3 regions of the Cobetia sp. AM6 genome follow, and region 2 is predicted to be linked to each of the others. Evidence: predicted binding sites of a transcription regulator. Region 2 holds the regulator's gene; each other region holds the start of a gene.
The links. The regulator PhoB, encoded in region 2, activates phosphate uptake and scavenging genes when phosphate is short. The targets are predictions, from matches to a motif close to TGTCATANNNNTGTCANA.

Region 1: a site for PhoB is predicted at 5,058-5,075, ahead of phbB (acetoacetyl-CoA reductase). Genes of this name have one in related genera too.
Region 3: a site for PhoB is predicted at 2,626-2,643, ahead of CLAM6_RS09985 (UTRA domain-containing protein). Genes of this name have one in related genera too.

What each region holds. Positions count from the first base shown of each region.
Region 1 is NZ_AP021868.1:3,918,124-3,928,369, reverse strand. It holds gene CLAM6_RS16370 (hypothetical protein) at 447-872, opposite strand; gene CLAM6_RS16365 (MalY/PatB family protein) at 993-2,147, shown strand; gene CLAM6_RS16360 (tetratricopeptide repeat protein) at 2,768-3,733, opposite strand; gene CLAM6_RS16355 (EVE domain-containing protein) at 3,868-4,347, opposite strand; tRNA gene CLAM6_RS16350 (tRNA-Met) at 4,503-4,579, opposite strand; tRNA gene CLAM6_RS16345 (tRNA-Met) at 4,623-4,699, opposite strand; tRNA gene CLAM6_RS16340 (tRNA-Met) at 4,753-4,829, opposite strand; gene phbB (acetoacetyl-CoA reductase) at 5,200-5,946, shown strand; gene CLAM6_RS16330 (DUF349 domain-containing protein) at 6,097-8,940, opposite strand; gene minC (septum site-determining protein MinC) at 9,466-10,224, shown strand.
Region 2 is NZ_AP021868.1:4,150,643-4,160,888, reverse strand. It holds gene cysZ (sulfate transporter CysZ) at 1-14, shown strand, start outside; gene phoR (phosphate regulon sensor histidine kinase PhoR) at 201-1,523, opposite strand; gene phoB (phosphate regulon transcriptional regulator PhoB) at 1,531-2,220, opposite strand; gene ubiA (4-hydroxybenzoate octaprenyltransferase) at 2,444-3,334, opposite strand; gene CLAM6_RS17405 (chorismate--pyruvate lyase family protein) at 3,402-3,959, opposite strand; gene CLAM6_RS17400 (NAD(P)/FAD-dependent oxidoreductase) at 4,299-5,498, shown strand; gene CLAM6_RS17395 (HU family DNA-binding protein) at 5,749-6,024, shown strand; gene CLAM6_RS17390 (hypothetical protein) at 6,198-6,554, shown strand; gene CLAM6_RS17385 (DUF2780 domain-containing protein) at 6,710-7,126, opposite strand; gene yccS (YccS family putative transporter) at 7,317-9,569, shown strand; gene recG (ATP-dependent DNA helicase RecG) at 9,719-10,246, opposite strand, start outside.
Region 3 is NZ_AP021868.1:2,344,863-2,355,108, forward strand. It holds gene CLAM6_RS09980 (MFS transporter) at 148-1,500, shown strand; gene CLAM6_RS09985 (UTRA domain-containing protein) at 1,665-2,435, opposite strand; gene CLAM6_RS09990 (ABC transporter substrate-binding protein) at 3,068-4,156, shown strand; gene CLAM6_RS09995 (alkaline phosphatase family protein) at 4,249-5,082, shown strand; gene CLAM6_RS10000 (ABC transporter permease) at 5,082-5,930, shown strand; gene CLAM6_RS10005 (ABC transporter permease) at 5,914-6,894, shown strand; gene CLAM6_RS10010 (ABC transporter ATP-binding protein) at 6,894-8,081, shown strand; gene CLAM6_RS10015 (HAD family hydrolase) at 8,074-8,748, shown strand; gene CLAM6_RS10020 (GAK system CofD-like protein) at 8,911-10,116, shown strand; gene chrA (chromate efflux transporter) at 10,235-10,246, opposite strand, start outside.

The DNA of each region.
Region 1 (10,246 bases), 230 kb from region 2:
GCTACGCCATTAGCCGGTGATGACGATATTCGCTGAGAAAACTGCTACCCATGGCTGTCAGCAATGCCGAGAGCGGGACGAACTGCCCTATGAGGGCGCCAGCAGGGTCACCATCAGAATCGCTGTCAGTAGCAGGGGCGGGAGTGAAGAGGGTGTGACCAGGGAGTGACGCAGGGGCAAGGAGTAGGAGTCGCAAGGAGTAGGAGTCGCAAGGAGAAGGAGCCGCAAGGAGAGTGCGGGCAGAGATAGAGCACAGCGGACAGGAACGGGCGGGAGCGGACAAGGGAATAGAGCAGGCAAGAGAGGGAAAGCAGGAGAGGGAAAGCAGAGCAGAGGGCGGTGAGGGAGGAGAGCAGAGAAGAGGGCGGTGAGGAAGGAGAGCAGAGGAGAGAAAAACGCAGCGCTGCTCACCAACAGCGCTGCGGGCGCTCGACAATCGACCGCGGCTAGATCAGCCGCTGATGCGTCAGGTCTTGCCAGGCGGCTTCGATGGGCCAGGCCAGTGGCTGACGCAGGTGTTCCGGCAGCGCCATCAGGGCGGCCGTGGGACTGTCGTGTTCGCGCATGCGCAACCAGCAATAGGCCCAGGCGCAGGCGTCATCCGGGCCCTGCGGCACCGGGCGTGCCGGCATCTGCATCAACAGGAACAGCGCTGCCTTGGGTGCCCACAGCGGCGCACCGCCCTCGGCGGCCCACTGCTCCAGCGTCTCGCCATCGGGATTGCTGGCGGGCTGGCCAAGACTTGCGACGCGCGCGGTATCGGCCAGCAGCACGGCGAGACGCTCGCTGTCGCCACGGCCATGGGTCAGCCAGGCACGCAACAGACCGGGCAGCCCGCGCTGGGCCTGTGGGTAAAAGGTGTCTTCAGACATGCACAAAGCCTTATGCTGTAGTTGGTCCACAGGTATTCTTCTCGCCGCCCTCGGGCGGCGTGAGTCGAGAGCACTGCTCGCGTTGCCTGCCAAATTTGCCCGCCACAGGGAGACTCCATCTTGCCATTCGATTTCATCACCCCGCTCGATCGACGCCAGTATCCTTCCCAGAAGTGGGATCGCTACGCCTCGGACGTCATGCCCCTCTGGATCGCCGACATGGACTTCAGTGCCCCGCCCGCCGTGACGCGAGCGCTGGCCGAGCGAGTGGCGCACCCGGTCTACGGCTATGCCAAGCCGTCGGAGGGCCTCGATGACAGCCTGTGTGACTGGAGTCGCGAGCATTATGGCTGGGAGGTGCCGCGTGACGCCATCGTCTGGTTGCCGGGCGTGGTGCCGGCCTTGCACCTGGCCAGTCTGGCGTTGACCTCTCCCGGCGCGGGTGTGGTCACGACGACCCCGATCTACCCGCCCTTCCTCAAGGTGGCCCAGAAGACCGGACGACTGGCGCAGATGGCGCCGCTGGCAGAGCCCGAGACGCAAGGCGGCCCCTGGCGACTGGATCTGGAGGCCCTGGAAGCGGCCATCACGCCCGAGACCGAGCTGCTGCTATGGTGCCACCCGCACAATCCTACCGGCCGCGTCTGGCGCGAGGAAGAGCTCGAGGCGCTGGCGGAGCTGGTCGAGCGTCACGATCTGCTGGTGGTCTCCGATGAGCTGCATGCTGATCTGGTGGTGGACCCGACGGCCCGCCATATCCCGCTGGCCAGCCTGAACGAGCGACTGGCGGCGCGCTGCGTGACCCTGTGGGCGCCCTCCAAGACCTTCAATACCGCCGGGCTTACGTTCGCCTGCGCGGTGATCACCGATCCCAAGCTGCGTGCACGCTTCACCGGCGCCGCCAATGGCTTGATGCCCGATACCAATGTGCTGGGCATGGCCGCGACCGAAGCGGCGTGGCGCGAGGGCGAGCCGTGGCGTCAGGAGTTGCTGAGCGTGCTGCGTGACAACCTCGATCTGCTGGAAAGCCATGTGGCACGTTGGGACGGCGTCAGCATGTCGCGCCCGCAGGCCACCTATCTGGCCTGGCTGGATATGCGCAAGGCAGGGCTCGGGGAGTCTCCGCAGCAGACCCTGCTCGAGGAGTGCGATGTCGCGCTGTCGGATGGCGCAGACTTCGGCTGGCCGGGCTTCGTGCGCTTGAACTACGGCACCACGCGCGTGCAGCTGGAGAAGGCGCTGCAGCAGATGGATGAGCGACTGCAGAAAGGCTGAGTTCGGTAGAGAGGCGAAATTGATCTGGGTCAGCCTGCGGCGTTTCGTTGGCAGCTATCGCTCATCGCAAACTTGAATTGAGAATCATTATCGTCAACTCTGAAGCTAGGCCGCTCATCGGGAGGGGCTTGTCATCAGGAGATGCGACGATGAGACATGAGGTGGCAGAGACGCCGCGACAGGGGCGGCCAGCAAGCAGGGATGCAGGCGTGACGGCCTGTCGTGAATGGTGTTGTCAGGGCGGGAGCCTGCGCCTGGCGCGTTCATCGCCGCCATCTTCCCGCTGCCGTGCGCCCGCGGCGTCATCTGCCACCCCGTCTGCGCCAGACGCTGTGATGTCTGCGGGCCAGGAACTAGAGGTGGACTTTCCGCCCAGCGTGCGCGAATCGCGTGCTCGCCCCTCGCTTCTCAAGGGCTGGAGCCGTCGTTAGCCCTTGAATCGGCGCGACGGCTGGCCCTCAATGACAAGGCCCCGCTTCCTTTACCGGAGGCGGGGCCTTGTCGTCTGCGTGACGTGATCAACTCATTGATACGGTCAGCGCATCAGCACGATCAGCGCACCAGCACGATCAGCGCACCAGCACGATCAGCGCACCAGCACGATCAGTACATCAGCACGATCAGTACATCAGAGCGAACAGTTGGCGGCGGAAGCGCACGGTTAGCTCATGGGTCGCACCGAGGGCGTCGAAGACACGCAGCAGCGTCTTGCGTGCCAGATCATCGCCGTACTGGCGATCGGTCTTCACCAGGCTGATCAGGGCATCCAGCGCCAGCTCGTAATGGCCATCCGCCAGATCACGCATGGCGCGCTGATAGCGGGCTTCGCTGTCGTCCCGCTCGATCATCGCCTGCACCTCTTCGGGAGAGGGAGCCTCGGCGATGAAGTCGATGCGCGCACGTACGCCACGCGCCTGGGCACCGTCACGGTCTTCCGGCTTGAGGGAGTCCAGCAGCTGACGGGCCTCTTCACCATTGCCTTCTGCGACCAGCACCGAGGCGAGGTGGATGCGGTATTCCGGTGTCTCGGGGGATTCCTGCGCCAGCTGCTGATACAGCGCCTTGGCGGTGACGAGGTCGCCGCTTTCCAGTGCAGTGGCCGCCTGCTCCGCGAGGCTGGGACCTGCCCCTGCCGCCGGCTGGACCTTGTGCTGCTCGAGGAACTGGCGAATCTCGGCTTCCGGACGTGCGCCGGTGAAGTTGCCTGCCAGACCGCCCTGGATGACCAGCTTGACGTCCGGCACCGAGCGCACGCCCAGCTGAGCGGCGATGTCCTGCTGTTCCTCGGCGTTCAGCTTGGCCAGGATGAAGCCGCCCGCATATTCACGCGCCAGCTTCTCGAGGATCGGTGTCAGGACGAGGCAGTGCTCGCTCTGCGGCGACCAGCAATCCAGCAGTACCGGTACTTGCTGTGAGGCTTCCAGCACCTGCTGAAGATTGCTCATGTCCACATCGATGATGTAGGTGTTGGCGTCTTCTGCCTGGCGCGGTGCACTGGCGGCACCGCCGCCGACCACCCCTTGTGGCTGGGCGGCGGTGGTGTCATTGCCGGTCAGTGGCTGGCCGGTATTGGGATCGATGATCATGGTGCATGCCCCGAAATTCTGTCTGCGATTCAAGGCTCGCGCGCGAGCCGGTTGGCCTGATGATGCGGCCCGTCGCAGTGGAGTTCAAGGCGCTGCCGGACACTTCCTGGCGCGAGCGCCCCGGGCGCATCGGTTCACGGCAGCAGGGTGTCGCCGGCCAGGCTGGCGATGCAGGCGGCTTCGCTCTCGCTGAGCGGCATCACGGACAGGCGTGCGCGGCGCACCAGGTGGCTGTCCGCCAGCTCGGGCCGGGCTTTCAGGCGCGCGATGGGCAGGGTGGTGCGCAGCGGGCGAAGGTAGCTCAGACGCGGGGCGACCCAGCGCGGAGGCTTGTCGGCATCGATATCTGCCACCTGACGTGGGTCGAAGCCCTTGTGCTCGGGGTCACTGGCCGTCGGGTCGGGCAGGGCGAGCTCGCTGACGACGGCCAGTCCGACCACCGCAGTCACCTTGCAGCTGGAGTGCTGGATGAGCACGACATCACCGAGCTGCATCTCGCGCAGGAAGTTGCGCGCCTGATAGTTGCGCACGCCATCCCAGAGCGCCGGTGATTCGCGGCGCAGGTCATCCAGCGAGAAGGCATCGGGTTCGGTCTTGACCAGCCAGTGGCGCATGCAGGCACTCCCTTGGGACTGACGTGATGAGTGTGAAGGGGCCCGGTGTGGATAGGGGTAGCCAGGCCCGAGAACCGGCTTCCTCGCCATCATCGCACAGGAATTTCACGCATACGAAAAAGGCCTGATGCATGGCATCAGGCCTTTCGAATTCTTGGTAGCGGGGACCGGATTTGAACCGATGACCTTCGGGTTATGAGCCCGACGAGCTACCAGACTGCTCCACCCCGCAACACTGGGTACTGCCTTTGCTCCAACTCTGACGCATCAGAGGTTGGTAGCGGGAACCGGATTTGAACCGATGACCTTCGGGTTATGAGCCCGACGAGCTACCAGACTGCTCCATCCCGCAACATCACGTTGGTGTCTGACCGGCAATTACCTTGATAGGCAACGACTTGTCAGTGGTAGCGGGGACCGGATTTGAACCGATGACCTTCGGGTTATGAGCCCGACGAGCTACCAGACTGCTCCACCCCGCATCAACGTGGGGCGTAGTATAAGGATATACAGTGCTGCGTCAACCGTTATCCCGTAATTGACGCAAACTTCTCGTGTCCGGTGAGTCGTCATCAGCCCGTCTGCGTACCTCGAGCGATTATCGGCATCTTGTGTGAGAGATCTGCTACATACATTCCCGCTGCATCCTGTCCATACTGAGGGTGACGCGCCTCGCGCAGGCGGATGGCAGGCGTCACAGAGTGCACGATTGTCATCAGGCTGTTAGAGACGCGGGTCATTGTTGTCGTTGCAGGCATTCTCGTTTTCTCAGGGCGGGGGTGTCCGCAGATTCGCCAAGCTGTGCCCAAGCCAAGGACACAGGACGTTCCAGGATTAGGGAGACACAATAAGATGACACAAACAGCACCCGTCGCATGGGTTACCGGTGGTACCGGTGGCATTGGTTCCGCTATCTGCCGCGAGCTGGCGAACCAGGGGTATCAGGTAATTGCGGGTTACAGGAACAAGGAAAAGGCAGAGGGGTGGCTGTCGGAACAGCGCGCTGCCGGGTTCGAGAACATCGCACTGTCCGGCATCGAGCTGGACAACTTCGAAGCCTGTCAGGCAGGCGTCAACGAAATCCGCGAGCGCTTCGGTCCGATCGCAGTTCTGGTCAACTGCGCCGGCATCACGCGTGATACCTCCATGCGCAAGATGAGCTATGAGCAGTGGCGCGAAGTCATCAACTGCAACCTCGACAGCGTCTTCAACACCTGCCGTGCCGTCATCAATGACATGCTGGAGCACAAGTACGGCCGCATCGTGAACATCTCCTCCATCAATGGCCGCAAGGGCCAGTTCGGGCAGGTCAACTACTCGGCCGCCAAGGCGGGCATGCATGGTCTGACCATGGCGCTGGCGCAGGAAACCGCGACCAAGGGCATTACCGTCAACACCCTGTCACCGGGCTACATCGCCACCGACATGATCATGAAGATCCCCGAAGAGATCCGTGAATCGATCCGCGAGACCATCCCGGTCAAGCGTTATGGTCAGCCGGACGAGATCGCACGTGCGGTCGCCTTCCTGGCCGACGAGAAATCCGGCTTCATCACCGGTGCCAACCTGGATATCAATGGCGGCCAGTTCATGGGCTGATGCCCTGCGCTAGCGCGAGCCAGTGCAGGGTTGGCACCCGGCCCCTCTGGCAAGAGAATGAAAAAGCCCCCGTCTCTATCGAGACGGGGGCTTTTCGTTGCCATGACTTCAATCTTGCGAGCGCGTCGTCACCAGCTCAAGAGCACTGGCTCAGTGATTGAACAGCGCATCGAAGCGCGGCAGTTCGGTCTGCCAGGCGTCCCAGTCCAGCGGACCATTGGCAAGCAGCGCATCCAGCACCTCATCCAGCTCTTCTTCACGCTCCATGCGCTCGCCCAGCTGCTGGTTGATGCGCGCGACCTGCACGGTCAGGCGGCGTGATTCATCTTCGCTGCCCAGCGGGGCCTCGAACAGAATGGCCAGGTGGACACGCAGCTCGGCCAGGCGCTCATTGGCGGCGCTGCAGTTGCTCGGCAGGGCCTGGCGCATCTGGTTGCGCGCCGCATTGGCCTGACGGCTGTTGTCGTCGAAGGCCGAGGTGTTCGGCAGCTCGACATCCTGCACGTCGCCGTTGCGCGCGCTGGCATCCGCCACGGCGTGCTGTTCGAGCAGATCACGCCATTGCTGCCATTCCTCGCGCAGTTGAAGGGCGTGCAGTTCATCCAGACGCTGCTCGCGACGCTTGAGAATGCCGGTCCAGCGACGACGCATGCCGTCACCCCGCTTGCCGCGCGGCAGCGGGCCGAGGGTGTCGGCTTCCTTCAGAGCGTCATCGAGCAGGGCGGCGTCTTCCAGTGTCTCCGGCTCCCAGCTGTCGAGACGTTCGATCAGCGCCTGCCACTGATCCAGGCGTGCCTGCTCGCGGCTGTCGCGGTCTTCGCGGTCCTGGTCACGCGCGGCGAAGATGCGGTCGCACGCCGCGCGGAAGGCGGCCCACAGGCGTTGTTCTTCGCCCTTGGGCGCGCGGCCCATCTCGCGCCAGCGACTCTGCAGGGCCTTGGCCTGTTCGGCGCGGGCACGTGCCGGCGAGTCCTCATTGGCCAGTGCCTCGACGGCGTCGACCAGTGCCTGCTTGGCGGCGGCGATCTGGCCCGCGCGGCTGTCGATCAGCCCCTGCAGTGCCGTCAGTGCTTCACCGAAGCGGTGCGACAGCTGGCGACCGGGGCCTGCGGGCACCGGCGTGTGGCGACGCCATTCCTCACGGGCGCGATCACGGATCTGGCGCAGGGAGTCGGGGTCGGCATCGTCCATGGCGTGGCCGTTGAGCGATTCGAGCTGCTCGCAGAGCGCTTCGCGCATGGCCAGATTGTGTTCACGCAGCTGCTTGCGCGATTCGCGGTAATCCCGCAGGCGCAGCTTGATGGCGTCAGAGGCGGTGCGGAACGCCTGGCTGGCATCGCGGCTGGCGGCCGCATCACCCAGCTCGCGCCATTGCTGAATCAGCTGCTGGTGCTGGCGGTCGCGCTGCTCATCGCTGATGTCATCGCGCTCGCTCAGGGTGGTGATGGCCTCGAGCAGCTGCTCGCGCTTGGGCGCCGCGACGAAGTTCTGCCAGTCACGGAGTTCCGCGACCCGCGCGCCCAGCTGGCGCAGGCGGGTCTGGCGGGCATTGTCGAGCTGGCCTTCGGTGCGATCGCGCAGTGAGCGATGCAGGCGGCTGGCCGGCTTGAGCTTGCCGGCATCGAGATCCGCTTCCAGGCGAGCCAGTTCGGCATCCAGCGCGTCCAGATCCAGGCTCGCCTTGCCGTCGGCCGCGCGGGGGGCGTCGGCTGACTCGGCGTCTTGTGCTTGGCTTCCATCGAGCGCGTCCTGCTCTTGCGCTGCCTCTGTCGGCTCTTCCGGCTGTGCCGCACTGATCGCCTGACGCACCGCACTCAGGCTGGCGGTCTGCGGCAGACCCGCAGGCCAGGCCACTTCGCTTTCCAGACGACGCAGCTGGTCGATGTCATTGTCGACCAGCGCGGCATCCAGCTCGCCCTGGCACAGCTGATGGCGATGCCAGGCATCGAGGGCATCCTGCAGCTGCTGTTGCAGGCGCTGCTGACGTTCGAGCAGTTCGGCCGGGGCCGAGAACTGGTCGGTCAACTCGCTCCAGCGTTCTCCCTGCAGACGGCGCTGGGCCTGCAGGCTGGCGAAGTCGTGGTCATTGACGCAGTCGCGGCTGTAGAGGTCTTCCCGCGCCTGATCCACGGCGCTGAGAATCTCTTCCAGGTGCGTGTTGAGGTTGGCGCTCAGGCGCTCATGGGCGCGAATGGCTTCCTCGCGGGCCTCATGGTCACTGATGACCTTGTGCGCCTGCTGGCGCGCCTCTTCGAAGCGCTGTTGAATCTCGTAGTCCGCGGCCGGCAGACGCTCCCACTCGCGCAGCAGCGAGCGGTAACGCGAGGGCACGCTGTCTTCCCACGCCTGACGCGGCAGCTTCTCCATCTGGCGCAGCAGGTTGTCGCGGCTGGCGGCCAGCGCGTCGGCCTGCTGGGCATCGGCACGGCGCTGGGCGAGGGTGTCGCGCGCCTGACGCTGCACGTGGCGGTCACGCTTGGCATCGCGCACCAGACGCTCGAGGCCGGCCTGGCTGGAGATGCGGGCGGCAGCGGCATGGCGCACGGCGGCGATGGTGTTGTGGCAGGCCTGATGGATCAGCGCCTCTTCATCTTCCAGACGGCTCAGTGCGGTCAGACGCAGTTGCTGGTTGTCGCCGCGGGATGCCACGGCGGACAGCAGTTCGCTATCGTCCAGGCGCTCGACCAGCTGTTCACGGCTCAACAGTGAGGGCGCATCCTGGCCGCCGCTCAACAGTTCGATCAGGCGCTCGCGTACCAGGCCATCTGCGCGGTCGAGCAGCGGCAGCAGACGCTCGGGAGATTGCATGCGCGTCAGGGCGGCATGGCGCACTTCCAGGGCGTCATCTTCGAGAATCAGGGTCTCCAGGATCTTGCGCTGGTCTGGAATCTCCGGATCAAGCTGGTCAGTGGCAGCGGAGCGAATGGCAGGGTTGGCGTGTTGCCAGCGAGGAGTGAACAGGCGGCCAGTGAGGCGGGAGAGCAGTCCGGTCATGAGAGAGCGGTTATCCAGGCAAAAAATAGAGGGGCGCAACAATTGGCCGCACACTCGGCGGGTGCAATCGGGTGGGCACGACGGAGTGGGCGGAGTGACGGCGCATGAATTTCGTCACCCCGCTATCTTACCAGTCACAGCCCCCCGTTGTGTGGTATCGCATGTCGATCGATGTGCCTTATTGCACGCGCGCGGCGGCGTACAGGGCGACCGGCGGCGGGTGACAGGTCGGCAAGGGAGGCACGTCGTAGGCTCGCGACACCTGACAGTGCCTGCTGCTGGCCGTATCATCAGTTGCAGCACTGTGTTCGCTCACATAGTTTTGTACGTTACCGCTATGCCATTCAGTGTCTGTCATTCATGCTCGGCGCCTATCAAGCAGTCGCTGTGCCGTGTGCGACGGCGAGCTATGTTATTCAGGTGGCCTTTCCAATCGAGGGTCGCCTTGAGGATGCCGTGAACAGCACGTGCATCATCAAGAGTGTCGGAGGGCTTCGACACTCCTTACGCAACCGGAGTCAGGTCATGAGTCTCAGTACGGACAGGGCCCCTCAGGCCTTCACCTTCAAGGGCGGCATGCTGCCGATGACGGTCATGGAGCTGGTCAGCGGTGATCCGGAGCAGATCCGTGCTCAGCTGGCCAGCAAGCTCAGCCAGTCGCCGGCCTTCTTTCAACATACGCCGGTGGTGCTGAGCGTCGAGAAGCTCGACGAGCCGCATCTGGCGCTGGAGCGCATCTGTGCCGTCTGCCGTGGCCACAAGCTGCTGCCGGTCGCGGTGCGTGGCGGTGGAGACCCGGTGCGTCAGTCCGCCTGGGCGTTGGGGCTGGGGTGGTTCCCGCCGCAGGAGAATCGCGGGCGCTCCCTCGAGTCCGTGCCGCCGGTGGCCGCTGAACCGGTCGCCGAGCCTGCCGAGGCAGTCGCGGACAGCGCGGCCGAGAAAGCGGAGCCAGCCCACGCCAGCAAGGTGTATCGCGGCACGGTGCGCTCGGGCCAGCAGGTCAGCGCACCGGAGGGCGATCTGGTCATCATCGGCGCGGTGAATGCCGGCGCCGAGATCCTGGCCGCCGGCAGTGTGCATATCTATGGCGCTCTGCGTGGCCGCGCGCTGGCGGGTATCCATGGCGATCGCAACGCCAGCATCTACTGCAAGGAACTGCACGCCGAGCTGCTCTCGGTAGCCGGAACCTACAAGCGACTCGATGACATCGACAATCGCCTGCTGGGTGCCAATGTCGAAGTCGTGCTTGAACACGACCAACTCTGTATCGCACGACTCGGCTGACCCCAGTACTGTGTTCTGAACG
Region 2 (10,246 bases):
CGCCGCGTCGTTGAGACAGCCTGTCGCAGAGCTGGCTTGTCGCTGAACTGACTCGTCGCTAAGTTGGCACGTCGCTGAAATAGCCGCAGCGTCGTCTGATTGACCAAACGAAACGCCCCGCAGTCGCCTCCTTTCGAGGTGGCTGCGGGGCGTTCTGCGTTGGGCTGGCGTCCGGGTCAGATCATCACTGAATCAGCCCATCACTGGGCTAGCGCACTGCTGGCCTGGGGAGCGCTCGCCTGGCAGGCGCGCTCGTCGGGGAAGCGACAGCGGAAGCGCGCACCCTCGCCGGGGTGGCTGTCGATCTCCAGATGGCCCTGATGACGAATCAGCACATGCTTGACGATGGCAAGCCCGAGGCCGGTGCCTCCCGTGGCGGTGCTGCGGCCCTTGTCGATGCGGTAGAAGCGCTCGGTCAGGCGCGGCAGGTGGACCGGGTCGATGCCGTCCCCGTCATCTTCCACCTCGACCAGCAGGCCCTGGTCATCCGCCTTCCAGCGCAGGGTGATATGGCAGTCTTCGGGGGTGTAGCGCACCGCATTGAATACCAGATTCGAGATCGCGCTGCGCAGCTCCTGCTCCTCACCGCGCAGAGACACGCTGGCATCGGCCTCGATGGAGAAGGTGTGGCGCCCCTGGGACAGGCCTTCGGCGTCGTCGCGGATATGGCCGAGCAGGGCGCTCATGTCGATGCAGCGACCGTTGTCGGACAGCTCGTCGGTTTCCAGGCGTGACAGGGTCAGCAGGTCCTCGACCAGGTGCTGCATGCGGTCGGTCTGGCTCTGCATCTGGCCAAGCCCACGCTGCCAGCGCGGTGGCAGGTCATCGGCGTAATCGGAGTAGGTCTCGAGATAGCCGGCCAGCACCGTCAGCGGCGTGCGCAGCTCATGGGAGACATTGGCCACGAAGTCGCGGCGCATCTCTTCAAGACGATAGAGGCGGGTGACGTCACGCAGCATGACCAGACGCTCGTTGTCACCGAACAGGGTGATGGAGATCTGCAGCGTCAGGTTGTCAGACAGCGGCGACTGGAGCGTCAGCGGCTCGCGGTAGGCCAGCCGATTGAAGTAGTCGATGAAGACGGGGTCACGCAGATAGTTGGTGATGTGCTGACCGCGGTCGTGGCTGGCCTTGAGACCGACCAGCTGCTCGGCCGCGCTGTTCCACCATTCCATGTCACCGTGGTTGTCCAGCATCACCAGGCCGTCGCGCATGGCCTCGGAGGATTCCTGGATACGGTTGAGGATGCTGCGCAGTCGCTCCTGAGCCTGACGCTGGCCCTTCTGGTAGCGGTAGAGACGATCGAGCAGGTCTCCCCAGACGCCATCGCCGGGCGGCGGCTCTTCATGGGGATTGGTGATCAGCCAGGTGTAGAGGCTCTTCAAGTGCTTGAGATGGACGAACAGATACAGCGAAAGACCCAGCGCCAGGCCCCAGCCCAGATGGCCCAGCAGGCCACCGATCAGGCCGAAGCCACCGGCAAGGTAGCCGAGGCGCCATAGCTCGTTGGTCCAATAGCGCATGAATCCCTCAGGCCTGAGCGCTGAAGCGGTAACCGGTGCCGCGGACGGTCTGGATCAGATGCTGATGGCCTGTGCCCAGCGCCTTGCGCAGGCGACGGATGTGCACGTCCACGGTGCGCTCCTCGACATAGACGTTGCCGCCCCATACCTGGTCGAGCAGCTGGCTGCGCGTGTAGGCACGCTCCTGATGCGTCATGAAGAACTGCAGCAGGCGATATTCGGTCGGGCCGACATCCAGCGAGTTGCCGTGGGCGGTGACGCGGTGGCTGGCCGGGTCGAGCATCAGGCCTTCGACTTCCACCGCCTCCTCGACCCCCTTGGGAGTGGTGCGACGCAGCACGGCCTTGAGACGGGCGACCAGCTCGCGCGGCGAGAAGGGCTTGGTGATGTAGTCGTCGGCACCGGCTTCCAGGCCTTGAATCTTGTTGTCTTCCTCGCCCTTGGCGGTCAACAGGATGATCGGCAGCTCCGAGGTGGTCTCGTCACGCTTGAGACGCCGTGCGAGCTCCAGGCCACTGGTGCCCGGCATCATCCAGTCCAACAACAGCAGATCGGGCTTTTCATCGACGACGATGGCGTGGGCGTCCTGGGCATTGTCTGCCTCCAGCACGCGGTAATCCGCCATTTCGAGGGCAACGGCGATCATCTCGCGAATCGAGGATTCATCGTCGACAATCAGTACGGTCTTGGAGCTCATCGCTAGATCCCATGCAGCAGTCGGCGCACGCGCCAGAATGACAAGTCGATGACGATTACAACCCGCTTATATGACAACGAGATGACAACTGCCAGCATGGCAGCTTGCACGCAAGCCTGCCAGCCGCCTTGGAGGCGCGGCAGGCAGGCATGAACCGTGGGCTGGGGAGCAATAGAGGGCAGGGGTCGCTTTAAATTAAATAATACTAATGTTTATGCAGGAGTCAGCTCATCGGCCAGGTCGCCAGGGCGATACCGGCGAAGATCAGCAGACCCGTCCAATGATTGTTGAGGAAGGCCTGGAAGCAGGGCGCACGCTCCCGCTCACGGATCAGGCGTTGCTGCCAGACGAAGGTGACGGCGGCGGCAGCCAGGCCCAGCCAGTAGAAGATGCCCAGCGCCAGCTGCAGGCCGATGCCGATCAACACCGCCAGCATGCCCAGCTGCAACAGGCCGATCATCAGCTTGTCGGCACGCCCGAACAGCACGGCGGTGGACTTGATGCCCACCTTGAGGTCGTCGTTGCGATCGACCATCGCGTAGGCGGTGTCGTAGGCCACCGTCCACATCAGGTTGGCCGCGAACAGCCACCAGCCGTAGGTCGGTACCTCCTCCAGCGTCGCGGCGAAGGCCATCGGAATCGCCCAGCCGAAGGCGGCGCCCAGCACCACCTGGGGCAGATGATGGAAGCGCTTCATGAACGGATAGCTGGCCGCCAGCAGCACGGCGACGATCGACAGCAGCACCGTGGTCAGGTTGGTGAAGCACACCAGCACGAAGGCGGCCGCGACCAGCCCCCCGAACAGCGTCAGCGCCTCGCGCTCCGAGATGCGGCCCGAGGTCAGCGGCCGGTCTCGCGTGCGCTCGACATGCTTGTCCCAATGGCGATCGGCGTAGTCGTTGATCACGCAGCCGGCGGCGCGCATCAGATAGACCCCGGCGATGAAGATCAGCAGGGTCGTGCGCTCGGGAATGCCATCTGCCGCCAGCCACAGTGCCCACAGGGTCGGCCACATCAGCAGCCAGGTGCCGATGGGGCGGTCCAGCCGTGTCAGGGCGAGGTAGTCGGCCAGTCTGGAAGGACGCGAAGCGGCGGAAGTGGATGACGCGGTCATCGGGGCTCCTGGGCGAGTGGTAGTGGGCAAGGGAAGAGAGGGAAACGAGGCCTGTCGGCCGCAAGGCTCAGGCCAGCTGCAGCGCGTGCTGGAAGGCCGGCGTGAAGCCCTCCTGCACCAGCACCTTGAAGCGACCATGCGAGAACATCGAGCGGCGCATCCACAGGCTGGTGGTGCGGGCCAGCGGTCTGGGGCTCGAAAGCACCAGCGGGGCACGGCTGACATCGATGGCGCTGCGGGTCAGGTCGGGCTGGCGAAACAGCCAATGGCCCAGCGAGCGCTCGCCCAGCGTCGAGAGGCGATGACCGTGGGCCAGGTCCAGCGCCGCCAGCGAGCGTGCGATCACCCATGGCGTATCGCCATGACAGAGTGCCACTTCGCGTCGCCAGACATGCCGGCGTGGGCCGATGCCCAGCAGGCGCGCCTCATCCAGCCGCGCGGGGCCGGTGTCCTGCAGCAGCAGGCGCACGCGCAGGCCCTGGATGGGCTGGCCATCGCGTTCATCCTGCTGCTGCATGGCGCTGGCAAGACGCTGGGTCAGCGAGTCCGTCGAGGAGAGCCACGCCCACCAGCCGGCCGGCATGACACCCTGCAGCGCGGCAGCCGGCTGCCAATGACGGCGCACCGCCGCCGAAGCAGCGGGTGCGGCGCGCGTGGGCGAAGGCCAGCGAGGCGCAGGCTGGCACAGGGACTCGGCTGACGAATGAGGCGCCTCACAGGTGGAGGTCTGTGGCGTGAGCGCTGCGCGATGAGGCTCGCCTGCTGGGCATCGGACCACGGTGAATTCCCTGTCAGGATGACGAAATGGCGAGTCTAGCATGGCCGGGCGGCAAGGCCTCCCGCTCAGGCATGCCTGCACTGCTGGCGGGCTGGTATGCTGGGCGCATTCATCGGCGTTCATGACGGACGCTGTTGGCGCTCTTTCATCAGCGCTTCCCTCGGATCGATCTCAGGAGATGGTGCCATGCGCGACCCACGCACCCTTGTCATCATTGGTACCGGCATGGCGGGCATTGGTCTGGCGCGCGCGCTGCGTGCGCGTGACAAGGACAGCCGGCTGATCCTCATCAGCCAGGACAGCGGCCACGATTACGCCAAGCCGATGCTGTCCACCGCCTTCGCCAAGAAGATGTCGGCCACCGACCTGTCGCGTCAGGCGCCGGTGGCGCTGGTGGACGAGCTGAATGCCGAGCTGCGTACCCATCAACGCGTCACTGCCATCGACGGTGATGCCCGCCAGCTATGGCTGGGCGAGGAGTGTCTGGCCTATGACGAGCTGGTGCTGGCACTCGGTGCCGCGCCGCGTCGTCCCTTCCCCGTCGCCGCGGAAGTGGCCTCACGCGTGCAGAGCATCAATGACCTCGACGACTATGCGGCCTTCTGCGCGACGCTGGCGAAGGCCCGCGAGCGTGGGGAAGACGGGCACGTGGTGATTGTCGGTGCCGGACTGGTCGGCTGTGAATACGCCAATGATCTGACGGCGGCCGGCCACCGCGTCACGCTGGTCGCGCCTGAGGAAACTCCGCTGGATGGACTGCTGCCGCAAGCACTGGGGCAGCGTCTTGGCGCGGCGCTGGATGGACTCGGCGTGACGCGCCGCCAGGGCGAGATGGTCGAGACCATCGCCGCAAGTTCAGGCGAGGAGGCCGAGCGTCAGGCCGCGCCGGTCGAGGTGCGCCTGCAGAGCGGTCGTCGCCTGACGGGCTCCGTGGTTCTGCTGGCCACCGGGTTGGCGCCGCGCATTCGTCTGGCGCAGGCCGCAGGCCTGAGCGCCGGCGGCGACGGCATCCGTGTCGACCGCCACCTGGCCACCTCACAGCCGCATATCTGGGCGCTGGGCGATTGCGCCAGCGTCGAGGGCGTCAATGCCATGTATGTCCAGCCGCTGCAGATGGCCGCGCGCACCCTGGCAGCCAACCTGTGTGGTGAGCCAAGCGTGCTCGACTGGAAGGCGTGGCCGGTGCTGGTCAAGACACCGGCCTTGCCGGTGGTGGCCTATCCGCCGCGTTCGGCCGTGGCGCGCTGGGAAATCAACGGTGAAGGCGATGACCTCGAAGCGCGTGCACTGGATATGAACGAACGCTTGATTGGATATGCGTTGACAGGCGCCGCCGTTCGCAGGAAAGTCGAGCTAGCGCGGCAGGCGCCGCCGTTGCTAGGCTAGGCGATGCCATGATCGATGGTCGTAAATCCCTTGCTGCCAGCGCGGTCAGGCACGATAGTGAATGCTCCGTCAGACATGCTGCTCAGCGGGCGTCGTCTGACAGAATGCTGCCATCGACAGGTTTGATACGGCAAAGCTTGCCGGGAGCGGATTGCGTCGCCGCCATACGCCACCGCTAGCAAGTGCAAGAACAACAATGGAAACGGCGGCTTGGCCGCCCGTGCAGAATGCCAAACCAGGAGGGCTTTTCATGCGCAAGCCAGAACTCGCTGCGGCCATCGCCGAGCGTGCGGATCTATCCAAGGACAAGGCCAGTCAGGTACTGAACGTGATTCTCGACGAGATCACTCATACCGTGGCCAAAGGCAATGACGTCTCACTGATCGGTTTCGGGTCATTCACCGTGCGTCAGCGTGCGGCGCGTACCGGCAAGAACCCTCAGACAGGCAAGCCGCTGACCATCCCGGCCAGCAAGACCGTTGCCTTCAAACCCGGCAAGTCGTTGAAGGATGCAGTGACCAAGTAACCTCGGCTCGTGCTTCAGCGCAGACCCGGGGTGGCTGTCGCCATGGCTTTCAAACGTCGTCATCAAAAGCCCTGTCGGCTGTCATGCTGATGCCACCGGTTCCGCCCTGCGGGGCCGGTGGCATTTTCATATGGCCTGCGTGACCGACGCTTCGCGATTCAAGGAATGACACCATGAAGCTCAAGATATTGCTGTGGGTGCTGGGTCTGCTGCTCAAGCGGGCCTTCAAGCGCGACCCCGAATTTCGTGCCGAGCTGGAAAAGCGTCCGCTGGACTGGGGTGTCGCGACCGAAGACATGAGCATCGCGCGTCACTACCGCATGTCCCACGCGGGCGTCACCACGGGCAGTGGCCTGCCGGTGGATACCGAGCTTGAGCTGCGCTTCGCCGATAGCGACAGTGCGGTGGCCTTTCTGCTCAAGCCCTCGCCGCGTGCCTTTTTGCAAGGCCTGATGGACCAGCGCGTGCGGCTGGTCGGCGATTCGGCCCAGCTCAACCGCTTGCAGTCATTGCTCAAGCGCATTCGCTGAATGGCCCTGTGCCGTACCTGCATGAACGAAAGACGCCCCGCTGAGAGAATCAGCGGGGCGTTCTGTTTTGTCACTAGCTGTTGCCACGAGCAGTTGTCGCGAGCCTTTACTTGCGAGGGGCTTTTCGAGAAGACCCTCTCAACGCCCTCGAGGCGTCACAGCAACTGCTTGAGGCCCGGAATGCCTTCGAGCACCTGATCGACCACGCCATCGCCGGCTTCTTCGCGCGCATAGCTCAGCGTCTCATCGGCCACGCCGCGCGCCTGGTCCATGTTCAGGTCCAGCCCCATCAGCTTCTGGCCCAGTTCCAGCGCACCGCCACCGCTGCCGCCGGTGAAGGCGCTGACGGCGCCCATCAGGCCGCCCATGAGGCCACCGCCACCGGACTCGGCGGCTTCCTCGCCTGCGCTGCCGATCAGGCCTTCCGCCCCCGGAATGGCGCCCAGCAGTGAGGCGGCCGGGCCATCCGGCCCCTGCTCACGCACGAACTTGAGAACCATGCCGACCGCCTGCTCGGCGATTTCCGGTGACAGCCCGAGGGAGCCAGTGACGCGTTCGATAAGAGGATGCATCGGTATTCTCCATGAAAGCCAATGAGGTCAGGAGTCTTCAGAGTGGCACGTCGCGGCGATTCGACATTCGACGCGCCTGCCAACGCTTGCATGCGCCATGGCTCTCGGACACGGCAGAACGGGGTGTTATGCTAGCGATATAAATCTAAAGTCTAATGCGCTGCCCGGCGCCCTGGTCACGGAACACTTCATGACACGCTCTCTCCTGGACTCCCTCATGCACTCCCTGCGTCGTCTGTGGACGCTGGATGCCTTCAGCTATTCGCTACGCATGTTGATCGCGCTGGGTGGCGTGATGGCGGTGGGGTTCTGGCTCGACGAGATGGCGGTGGTGATTCCGCTGTTTCTGGGCGTGATCGCCTCGGGGCTGGCGGAAACCGATGATCACTGGCGCGGCCGACTGCGCGCGCTGGGCATGACGCTGGCCTGCTTCAGCATCGCCGCCGTCTCGGTGGAGCTGTTGTTCGGCATGCCGCTGCCCTTCGTGATCGGGCTGGCGCTGGCCACCTTCGCGATGCCGATGCTGGGCGCCATCGATGCCCGCTACGGCGCCATCGCGCGCGCCTCGTTGATTCTGGCCGTCTACACCATGATCAGCCTCGAGCAGCAGCATGGAGATGGTCAGATCGCGGTACTGGAGCGCAGTCTGCCCGAGTGGCTGCGGGAGCCGGGCCTGGGCATCAATCTGGTTCAGCCGTTGCTGCTGGTGGTGGGGGCGTCCTGGTATGGCCTGCTCTCGGTCGTGTGGTGTGCGCTGTTCTCGCGCCAGCCGCTCAAGCACAGCATGGCGACGCTCTACCGTGAGCTGGGGCGCTACCTGATTCTCAAGGCGCAGCTGTTCGAGCCGCTGCGCAATGTCGACCAGTCTGCCCGCCGTCTGGCGCTGGCCGAGCAGAACGGCCGCGTGGTGGTGGCACTCAACCAGACCAAGGAGATGGTCTTCCGGCGCCTCGCCGGGCGGCGCGATACCACCAAGCTCGACCGCTACCTGCGCCTCTACTTCATCGCCCAGGACCTCCACGAGCGCGCCAGCTCCAGCCATTATCCCTACGGCCAGCTCACCGACGCCTTCTTCCATCACGACATCCTGTTTCGCTGTCAGCGCCTGCTGGAGCAGCAGGGGCGCGCCTGTCGCGGGCTCGGCAAGGCGCTGTTGATGCGCCAGCCCTTCGATGCCAGTGACAGCCAGCAGGCGCTGGAAGACCTCAACGCCTCGCTCGTCTATCTCAAGCAACAGCAGCGGCCCGAGTGGCACCATCTGATGCAGGCGCTGGAAGCCCTCGCCAGTAACCTGCGCCTGATCGAAGGTCAGATCGCGCGCCTGAATGATCTCGAAGCCGTCAGCAATGAAAGCGACAACAGCCTGCTGGACCGCTCGCCCCACGGCACGCGCGACATGTTCGAGCGTATCCGCAGCCACCTGACACCGCGCTCGCCGATCTTCCGCCATGCACTGCGCCTGACCGCGACGCTGGTGGCCGGCTATGGCGTGCTGCTGGCGGTACACCCGACCCAGGGCTACTGGATTCTGCTGACCGGGCTGTTCGTGTGTCGACCCAGCTACGGCGATACGCGCCGCACGCTGGCGCAGCGGATTTTGGGCACGCTGATCGGTCTGGTCGCCGGCTGGGCGCTGATCAGTCTGTTCCCGGCGCCCACGATCCAGGCCGGTATCGCCGTGGTCGCGGGGGTGCTGTTCTTCGCCACCCGTGGCTCGCGCTATACCCTGGCCACCGCCGCCATCACGCTGATGGTGCTGGCGTGCTTCAACCAGGTCGGCGATGGCTTCGATCTCATCTGGCCGCGCCTGTTCGATACGCTGGTCGGCGGCCTGCTGGCCGGGCTGTCGGTGGTGTTGATCCTGCCGGACTGGCAGGGCCGCAAGCTCTATCGCCAGGCCGGCGTCAGCCTCAAGACCAGCGGCCGCTATCTGGGCGAGGTGCTGTCCCAGTACCGCCACGGCAAGCGCGATGATCTGGCCTACCGCCTGGCACGCCGCAATGCCCACAACGCCGACGCGGCCTTCTCCAATCTGCTGGCCACCGCGCGTAAGGAGCCCGGCCACTTCCGGCGCGATGTCGAGCCGGGCTTCGGCTTCCTGCTCCACGCGCACACCGTGCTCGGCTATCTCTCGGCGCTGGCAGCGCATCGTGGTGAGCTGGAATCGACCGCCTCGGCCAGCAGCGGCATCGAGACGCTGCTGCGCCATGGCGAGCGCCTGAGTCAGCAGCTGACGGCGTTGGGGGAGCAATTGGAGGCGGGCGGCGAGATCGCCGTCACGCTGGACAGCGAAGATGAGATCGCGGCACTGGAAGCCGAGGTCGAGCAGGTTGAATCCACCACCGGACGCCTGGCGCTGTCACAGCTGATTCTGGTGCTGCGGCTGTTGCAGCCGCTGGAAAGCGCCGGTACCCAGCTGATCAAGGCCAGCCGCGCCAGCTGACCTGTACTGGCTGACCTGTCCTGACTGACCTGTACTGTAAGACAAGTGCTGTAAGACAAGTGCTATCTGAGCGACTGGCGCGGCGGGCCGAGTGATCGAGTGTCCGGGTTGAATACGTGAGGGCGCCAGGTGAGCAGCGGGCGGCGCGCTCAGACGGCGCCGTATTGCCCGGCCGCCTCGCCCAGCCAGCGGCGAATCAAGGGCTCCGCGGCCTGCGGGGCCTCGCTGAGGATGGCATCGGCCAGCGTGGTGGTCGGGGCGATCAGGTCACTGTCACGCTCGAGATCGGCGATCTTCATCCCCGCCAGCCCCGTCTGACGCGTGCCCAGCACTTCGCCGGGTCCGCGCAGTTCCAGGTCTTTCTCGGCGATCTTGAAGCCGTCGGTGGTCTCGCGCATCACCGCCAGGCGCTGCTTGGAGTGCTGCGACAGCGGCGGATGATAGAGCAGCACACAGAAGCTCTCGGTGCTGCCACGCCCGACACGGCCACGCAGCTGGTGCAGCTGCGACAGGCCGAGACGCTCGGGATTGTCGATCACCATCAGGCTGGCATTCGGCACATCGACCCCGACCTCGATTACCGTGGTCGCCACCAGCAGGTCATGCTCGCCGTCCTTGAACGCCGCCATCACCTCGGCCTTCTCGGCTGCCTTCATGCGGCCATGGACCAGGCCGAT
Region 3 (10,246 bases), 1.8 Mb from region 2:
GCCATATCCCATCGGTCATGTCGCATCGGACATTACTGATGTCGCATTGAGCGTGATCGCCCTGTACCGCGTGCCGCAGGATGACGCAGGGAGCTGTGCGCTGCTAAAGCCACACCTCTTCCCGATTCCTCTCATGCGGAGCAAGACATGAACAACAACAAGACAGGCGGGACCGACAGCATCTCGCCAGCCACGCTGAGACGCGTGCTGGCAGCCTCTGCCATCGGCAATTTCATCGAATGGTTCGACTTCGCCATCTACGGCTTCATGGCCGTGATCATCTCGCAGCACTTCTTCCCGCAGGGCGACCCGACTCTGGCACTGATCCAGACCTTTGCCGTCTTTGCGGTGTCCTTTGCCTTGCGCCCCCTCGGCGGCATCTTCTTCGGCACCCTGGGGGATCGCATCGGGCGCAAGAATGTCCTGGCCATCACCATCATCATGATGGCCAGCGCCACCGCCTTGATCGGTCTGTTGCCGACCTATCAGAGCATCGGCATGCTGGCTCCGCTACTGTTGACGCTGGCTCGCTGCGCTCAGGGTTTCTCGGCAGGCGGCGAATACGCCGGTGCCTGCGCCTTCGTGATGGAACACGCCCCTGACGACAAGCGGGGCTGGTACGGAAGCTTCATTCCCGTCTCGACCTTCAGCGCCTTCGCCACAGCAGCAGCACTCGGTCTAGGCCTCAACAGCCTGGTATCGGAAGCCACCATGCAGGCATGGGGCTGGCGTGTCCCCTTCCTGATCGCTGCACCACTGGGGCTGATCGGGCTTTACATGCGCCTCAAGCTGGATGACTCACCGGCGTTCCGCCTGATTCAGCAGGAACACAACGCCACCAGCGCCCCGCTCAAGGAAACACTGACCACCCACGGCAGCACCATCGTAAGTCTGATGGCCTTCATCTCTGCCACGGCGCTGTCGTTCTACATGTTCAGCACCTATTTCGCGACCTATATGCAGGTGGCGGGCGGCGCCACGCGCCAGACGGCATTGCTGGCAAGCCTGGGCGGCCTCATCGTCGCCGCATTGCTGTGCCCATTGGCCGGACGGTATTCGGACCTTGTCGGGCGACGCAATACCATCATCACGGCGTGTGGCAGTCTGGCCATCGCGGTATTTCCCGCCTATTCGCTTGCCGCAAGTGGCACCTTGTGGGCGTCCATGCTGGGCGCTTCATTGATGGCGGTCGGTGCCGTGCTCTGCGGTGTCGTCACGGCCGCACTGCTCTCGGAGCAGTTCCCGACCCGCGTGCGCTATACCGCCTCGGCACTCAGCTACAATGTCGCCTACACCATCTTCGGCGGCACCGCCCCGCTGGTCGCCACCTGGTTAATCGACTTGAGCGGCAACAACCTGGCACCGGCCTGGTACCTGATCGCGATCGCCGTCGTGGCCCTGCTCGGTGGCCTGCGACTGCCGGAAACCCGTGGCATCTCGCTCACCGATATCCCGGAGACTCCGCGCAGGAGAGCGTCAAGCGTCATACCGGCCGCATGAACTGAGGTCTCGTGACCAATGATGAAATCGGCCTGACAGACATGCCTCCTCAGCAATGACAAAAAACACCCGCACGGCCTCCACTGACAGAGAGGTGTGCGGGTGTTTTCGTCTGGGCCACCAACAGCTTGCCAGGCATTCAGGCTTTACCGCGAACTTGCCAACTAACTCTGTGGTGCGGCACTCAGCGTCAATTCGATGGCGTCGTGGCGCCAGTGTTCATCATCGCAGTCCACCGCGCGGCCATTCTGATCGAAGTTGATGCGAGTGATGCGCTGCGCAGGACTGCCCTGCGCGGCGTTAAGCGCGGCGGCGGCCTCAGCGTCAAACACCGTGGAGGCCAGCTCGAAGCTGACGCGACTGACACGAATGGCGTATTCGTGCCGGTAGAGGTCGGTCAGGGAGTGGGCTCCGAGGTCGAAATCGAGGATGCCCGGGAAGCAGTCACGTCGCAGGTGATGGCAGACATGCAGCACGCGCCGCCCATCGATACGTCGCACGCGAGTGATGCGATAGACCACTGAGCCCTCCGCAATCCCCAGCCGCCGCGCGATCACCGCGTTGGCGGCGACTTCCCCTGCCGCCAGTACCTCGGTGCTGGCCACCCGCTGCTGTGACTCGACCATGTCGCGAAATGGCAGGCACGCCAGCAAGTCATAGCGCAGTCGTGGCGGCGAGACGAACCAGCCCCGCCGATTCTCGCGATAGATACGCCCCTCCGCCTCCAGCTGCAGCAAGGTGTCGCGCAGGGTGACCCGCGTCGTGGCAAAACGTTCGATCATCTCGCGCTCGGAGGGCAGGCGCTGTGAAGCGCGTAGCGGCGCTGCCTCAAGATGGTTCAGCAGCTTGCCCTTGAGCCCTGCCACGGGGACATCCGTGTCAGAAGTTGCCGATGAAGCGGCGTCACTCTGGGGCTCGAGAGAAGATGAAAGCATGCGAAGTTCCTGAAAGATAACGAAAGACAGCAAATTCTGGCGAGTCACTTGCATGACATCCAGGGCGTCCAGGATGGAAAGGGTCAGAGAGAAGCGATTTCTGTGGCCTAGTTCAGATGCCCCGCAAAGCTCAGCGCGACTTTTCAAGACACGCTTGTCGAGACATGCATGAGGAGAATAGTGGCATTAGCGTGACAACTCGGTGACAGCGCAGGTCTGGCTGCCACGACAGGCCAGTCATCACACGCTGGCTCATGCCTTGCACGCCCATGCTTTGCACACTTATGGCTCTGGAAGATAGCGAGGACCGGGGCCCGCGGCAAGGCACGAAGAAGGTATGAAGGAGACAGAGACAGAGCCGCCATCCCATGCCATGACAACGACATGTTGACGACACGCAACTGTCACAGGCGAGCGCTAGAGTCGATCGCGACTTTCGAACTGAACTAGACCACACAGTCTCGGCTGTCTCAGCACTTGCCTGAGCACTTGGCAGAGCACTGGTCTGATCAATGATCCGAGAACTGGCCTGAGCACCCGGACGTGCTCTCAGCGTGTCGACAGGGTGCCTGATGCCCGTCACGCCTTACCTTCAGCGCAGCGATTGTTCATCACCTACTGGGGAAATCTCCTTGAAGTCGATTGCCACTACCTCATCCCGTTCCACCGGTCTGCTGGTTTCCACCTGCATGGCCGCCCTGTTGGGCAGTGCCTCCGTCAGTGCCGCCGACATGCCGGCTGACCTTCTCGAGGCCGCTCAGTCCGAAGGCCGTGTCGATAGCGTCGGCATGCCGGACAGCTGGGCCAACTGGAAGGACACCTGGGCAGACCTCGAGTCGAAGTATTCCATCGCGCATAGCGATACCGACATGAGCTCCGCCGAGGAAGTCGCCAAGTTCAAGGCCGAGGGTGAGAACGCCACCGCCGATATCGGTGACGTGGGCTTCGCCTTCGGTCCGATCGCGGTGCAGCAAGGCGTGACCCAGGCCTACAAGACCACGACCTGGGAGCAGATCCCGGAGTGGGCCAAAGACAAGGATGGCCACTGGGTACTGGGCTACACCGGCACCATTTCCTTCATGATCAACAAGACACTGGTCAGCGAAGATGAGCGCCCGACCTCCTTCGCCGATCTCGCCGAGGGTGATTACAAGGTGTCCGTCGGCGCCGTGGGCAAGGCCTCCCAGGCCAACAACGCCATTCTCGCCGCCGCCTTCGCCAATGGCGGCAAGGAATCCGACCTGACACCGGGCCTGGAAGTCTTCGCGGAACTGGCGCGCCAGGGCCGTCTGTCACTGGCAGAGCCGAGCATCGCCAACCTGGAGAAAGGCGAAGTCGAAGTCGCCCTGCTGTGGGACTTCAATGCCCTGAACTATCGCGATCAGATCAACCGCGACACCTTCGAGGTCGTCATCCCGTCTGATGCCTCTGTCACCTCCGGCTACGCCACCATCATCAACAAGCATGCCGCGCACCCGAATGCCGCCAAGCTGGCCCGTGAGTACATCCTCTCCGACGCCGGTCAGCTGAACCTGGCCAAGGGCTATGCCCGTCCTATCCGCGCCGAGCACCTCACCCTGCCTGAGGATATCGCCGCCAAGCTGCTGCCCAACGAGCAGTACGCCAATGCACGTCCGGTCCAGGACTTCGCAGGCTGGGAAGCCAGTGCCAAGCAGTTGCCACGTCAGTGGCAGTCCCAGGTACTGATCCACCAGCAGTGATCCCCGACCTCTGCTTCACGCGAGCAGAGCGCGCACCATCCTGACAGACGGCATCGCCTTTGCGGTGCCGTCTTGAGCTTCACGGAGTCACCATGTCTCAGCGTGTCATTCTTGTCGTGCTCGACGGCCTCAACCACGCCGTGGGTCATCATGCCATGGGCTATCTGAGTGCCCTGGTCGAGGCCGGCCGTGGCCAGTATCAATCACTGGACTGCGAGCTGCCGGCCATGTCGCGCCCGCTCTATGAATGCCTGCTGACCGGCGACCTGCCTGTCGACTCAGGTATCGTCAACAACGGCATCGTGCGCCGCTCACGCGGCATCAGCCTGTTCGACCTTGCCAGCCAGCAGGGCAAGCGCACGGCTGCCGCCGCCTATCATTGGGTCAGCGAACTCTATGTCGCGGCCCCCTTCGTGCCGGCCCGCCATCGCTGGCTCGACAATCCGGAATCCGCCATCCAGGCGGGCATCTTCTACTGGCAGGATCTTTATCCGGATGACCATCTGTTCAGTGACGCCGAAATGCTGCGCCTGCGTCACGACCCGGATTTCCTGCTGGTGCATAGCATGAACATCGACGATGCCGGCCATCGTCATGGCGGCGATACACCGCAGTATCGCAATGCCGCACGGCATGCCGACGTCGCCCTGGCCGACTACCTGCCGGCATGGCTGGAAGCCGGCTATCAGGTGATGGTCACCGCCGATCACGGCATGAATGCCGACCGCTCACACTCCGGCCTGCTGGAAGAGGAGCGTCGCGTGCCGCTGTGGACCTTCGGCAACGCCTTCGCCAACGGCGCCGCGACGGACCTCAAGCAACGCGAACTCTGCGGCACCCTGGCCACACTGCTGGGGCTTGAGCACAGCAAGGCGAGCAATCCGTCGCTGCTGGCGAGCCATGCTGCCACGCGAGGCCTCAAGTGATGTCTGCCGCATTGAAGCGTCGCCTGACCAGCCCCGTCATGTGGCTGCTGCCGTTTGCGCTGATCTTCGGCGCCTTCCAGATCGCGCCGCTGGTGTGGGTGATGATCAGCGCCTTCAAGACCACTACTGGCTGGGGGCTGGCCAACTTTCACGAGATCGCCTCCTCGGCCTTCTTCCGCCAGGCCATCTGGCGCAGCCTCGAGATCTCCTTCATGTCCAGCGTGCTGGGACTGGCGATCGCCGCCGTGACCTGTCACAGCATGCACCGCTGCGGCCCGCGCCTGACGCGCATGATGATCGCCTTCACCAACATGACCAGCAACTTCGCCGGTGTCCCGCTGGCCTTCGCCTTCATCATCCTGATGGGCGCCAACGGCATGCTGACCCTGATGCTGGAGCGCTTCGGCCTGCTCGAGGACTTCAATCTCTACTCGCGCACCGGCCTGATCGTCATCTACACCTGGTTCCAGATTCCGCTGGGCATCCTGTTGCTGTACCCCGCCTTCAGCACCCTGAAGACGGAATGGCGAGAAGCCGCCAGCCTGCTGGGCGCCAATCGCCTCGCCTACTGGCAGCACATCGGTCTGCCGGTGCTGTGGCCGTCACTGGCAGGTACGCTCACCGTGCTGTTCGCCAATGCCATGGGCGCCTACGCCACCGTCTATGCGCTGGTGAATACCAGCTACAACCTGATGACCATCCGCATCGCCAATCTGGTCTCCGGAGACCTGTTCCTGCAGCCAGAACTGGCCAGTGCACTGGCCCTGGTGCTGGTCGTCATTCTCGTCATCGTCACGCTGATTCAGCAATGGCTCATGCGCAGGAGCTACCATGTCACTTCCCGCTGAACTGCCCTATCGCCACGGCAAGCCCTTGCTGCCCAGCCTGATGGCGCGCCTGCGCCGCGTGAATGTCTATACCTTCATCGTCACCAGTGTCTTCGCACTGCTGGCACTGCCACTGATCGCGACGCTGTTCTACGCCCTGGCGACACGCTGGGGCGCCAGCCTGACTCCCGACGCCCTGACCGTGAAATGGTTTCTGGAACTCTGGACCACGCCGCGTTTTCTGGCGGCGTTCGGGCGCTCGCTGCTGGTCGCCGTCGGCGCGCTGGCACTGTCGTTGCTGCTGATCGTACCGGTGGTATTTCTCGCCCACACACGCTATCCGCGCCTGGACAGCGTGATGAATGGGCTGATCCTGCTGCCCTTCGCCGTGCCACCCATCGTGTCATCGGTCGGCCTGCTGCAGCTCTACGCGGGCGGCCCGCTGGCCATCGTCGGCACGCCGTGGATCCTGATCCCCACCTACTTCACCATCGTGCTGCCCTTCATGTACCGCGCTCTGGCCAACAGCCTGCGTGCGCTGGACGTGGCGTCCCTGATGGAGGCCGCTCAACTGCTGGGGGCAAGTCCGCTCAAGGCGTTCTTCCTGGTCGTACTGCCCAATATCCGCGTCGGCATCCAGATTGCCGTCTTCCTGGCCTTCTCGTTCCTGGCCGGCGAATTCGTGTTTGCCAACATGCTGGTCGGCACGCGCTTCGAGACCCTGCAGGTCTATCTGAACAATATCCGCGGCGCCAGCGGCCACTTCACCAGCGCCCTGGTCATCACCCTGTTCGTGTTCACCCTGATCCTGACCTGGCTCGGCAATCGTCAGCCCGCCGAGCAGGAGATGCCCGCGGATGACCCCGACGAGGCGCTGGCCACCACCATGACCGACGGCTTGCCCGGCCCACTGCCGAGCGCCGACCCTGAGCCGCGCCACACTCACCACCAGTCGTCAGACTCCGCACCCCGAGGGGACCGCTGATGCTTGCCATCGACACCGCCACCACTTTCGATAGCCAGAGCGCCGGCGGCCTTCTGACCAGCGCCCTGCGCGAACGCGCCGCCGACCAGCACTACCTTAAGCTCAATGGCCTGGCCAAGAGCTTCGGCAAGACCCAGGTGTTCGCCGAGATAGAGGCCGAGATCGCGCGCGGGGAATTCATCACCTTGCTCGGCCCCTCCGGCTGCGGCAAGTCGACCCTGCTGCGCGCCATCGCCGGCCTCAATGATGTCGATGCCGGCCAGATCATCGTCGATGGTCACGACATCACGTCGCTGCCGCCGCAGCGTCGCGGCATCGGCATGGTCTTCCAGCACTATGCGCTGTTCCCCAACATGCGCGTGGCGGAGAACGTGGCCTTCGGGCTGCGCATGAAGAAGGTGCGCCCGGAAGAGCGCGAGCGGCGTGTCAGCGAGGTGCTCAGACTGGTGGAGCTGACCGATCAGGCGCAGCGTTTCCCGCACCAGTTGTCTGGCGGTCAGCGTCAGCGTGTGGCGCTGGCACGCGCGCTGGTGGTCGAGCCGCAGATCCTGCTGCTGGATGAGCCGCTGTCGGCACTCGATGCACGTATCCGCCGCCATCTGCGTGATCAGATCCGTGACATCCAGAAGAGCCTCGGCCTGACCACCCTGTTCGTAACCCACGATCAGGAAGAGGCACTGCTGCTGTCGGACCGCATCTTCCTGATGCATCAGGGGCGCATCCTGCAACAGGGCAATGCCGAGTCGCTGTATACGCGGCCGGTGGATGCCACGGCGGCAGGCTTCATGGGGCATTACAATCTGATCGGTCGCGAGCTGGCGCGCCCGCTGCTCGGCTATGAAAGCGACAGCCCGCGCGTGGCACTGCGTCCGGAAGCGCTGTATCTGCAACCGGACACCAGCCCCCAGGGACAGCAGGATGAATATGCCAACTTCCCGACCCAGCCCTTGCCGGACAATGCCGGCCCCGGCTGCCCGGGCGTGATTCGTCGCCACCAGCTGCTCGGCAATATCGTGCGTTACGAGGTGGACTGTCAGGGACTGCGCCTGAATGTCGATGTCCTCAATCGCAGCGCTCGGCAGTTATTGCCGCGCCATCTGCGCGTGATGCTGCACGCCGATCTGGATGAGGTTCAGGCGCTGGGCGGTAACGAGACCGCCGCCATGTCGCAGGTGCCCCATGGATGACATCACAGGACTTGCCATCTTCGATCTCGACGACACCTTGCTCGAGGGCGATGCCACGGGGCTTTGGACCGACTGGTTGATCGCAAAGGGCTGGATCGCCGATGGCGAGGAATATCGCGCGATCTGGGCACAACAGATGCTGGACTACGCGGCCGGTGAGCTCGACATGGAGACCCACCTGACCCACCTGCTGGCCCCGCTGGCAGGGCGCGCCGTCAGTGAGGTCGATGCCGAGGTGGCACGCTTTCTCGATGCCGAGCTGATGCCGCGCCTGTATCGTGAGGGGCTGGAGCGAATTCACTGGCACCGCGCGCAGAATCATCAGGTCGTGATCATCTCGGCCTCGACGGCGCACCTGGTCGCCCCCCTCGCCGAACGTCTGGCGCTGGACGCGGCCCTGGCCACGGCCCTTGAGACCGAGCAAGGCTGCTACAACGGGCGGGCCCGTGGCATTCGCACCTTCCGCGAGGGCAAGCTCGCGGCACTCAAGGCATGGCAACAGCAACATGCAGGCCACAGCGCCGGGGTGCCCAGCTGGGGCTATTCGGATTCACGCAATGATCTGGCCTTGCTGGAGTTCGTCGATCACCCCTTCGCCGTCCACCCGGACCCGACCCTCGCCAGCCTGGCGCAACAGCGCGCCTGGCAGACACTACGTTGGCAATGAAGGAAACCAGGTTGGCAACAAGAAACGCTGGGCTGGGATCGAGAGACTGGACTAGAGTCGAGAGTCCCTGCGCTGGAATTGAGAGAAAGTGCATAATAGGCGACGCTGGGCGTAAAAAAAGGCACTCTATGCCAAAAATGCAAGCATAAAGGAAGCCATGCAATGGCCAAGGTCAGGGTCAGTCGGACCGCACGTGTACCCGATCCCATGCGCGTCAGGCGCTATCTGAAAGCCCCCGAAGTCGGCCCACGCGTGCTGTTCTTCAGTGGCGGTACCGCGCTGACCGGGGCCTCACGCACCCTGACCCGCTATACCCACCACAGCATCCATCTGGTGACGCCGTTCGACTCCGGTGGCAGCTCGGCCAAACTGCGCGACGCCTTCTCGATGCCCGCCATCGGCGATCTGCGTTCACGCCTGATGGCGCTGGCCGATGACAGCGTCCTGGGCCATCCCGACATCTATCGCCTGTTTACCCACCGCCTGCCACGTGAAGCGCGCCCGGAGATGTTACATGCCACGCTGCGCGAGCTGGCGGCCGGACGTCATCCGTTGACCATGGCGGTCGCGGAACCGATGCGCACCCTGATCTGCCATCAGCTGGGCTTTCTCATCGACGCCATGCCGGAAGGCTTCGATCTGCGCGGCGCCAGCATCGGCAATCTGATCATTGCCGGTGGCTATCTGAACCATCACCAGCAGCTGGATCAGATCATCTTCCTGTTCTCCAAGCTGGTACATGTACGCGGCACGGTGCGCGCCGTGGTCAATGCCGATTGCCATCTAGCGGTGACGCTGCAAGATGGTCGCGAGATCATCGGCCAGCACCGCATCACCGGCAAGGAAGTCGCCCCCCTCGATTCGCCCATCGCGCGCATGCGTCTGGCCGCGACGGAGGGCGACCACCATGTGCCCGTGGTGCCGGAGCTGCACGCCAACAATCGCCAGTTGATCGAGTCGGCCGAGCTGATCTGCTTCCCTCCCGGCAGCTTCTACTCCAGCGTGCTCGCCAATCTGCTGCCCAAGGGCGTCGGGCGCGCGGTGCTGGCCAACCCCTGCCCCAAGGTCTACATCCCCAACTGCTGCCCGGACCCGGAGCAGACCGGCAAGCGCATGGATGAGCTGGTCAGCGTGTTGCTCGACACCCTGTGTGCCGACCTCACCGGCCGCATGGAAGACTGCCCCACCGAGAACCTGCTCAACATCGTGCTCCTCGACAGCCAGCGCGGTGACTATCCCGGCGGCCCATGCATCGAGGCGCTCGAGCGCATGGGCATCACCGTGATCGACACCCGTCTGATCAGCGAGCAGAGCGCGCCCTACTACGACAACGAGCTGCTGGTCACCGCGCTGCTGTCACTGGTGTGACACCAACCGCGAGCTACTCGGCCTGAAGTTGCACTGCATGAGTTGCTCGGCAGAAAAAGCACGCCCCCGCCTGCCAACAGCAGACGGGGGCGTTCTTTTTCAGATACGACGTCGGGGCTTAGATCACGCC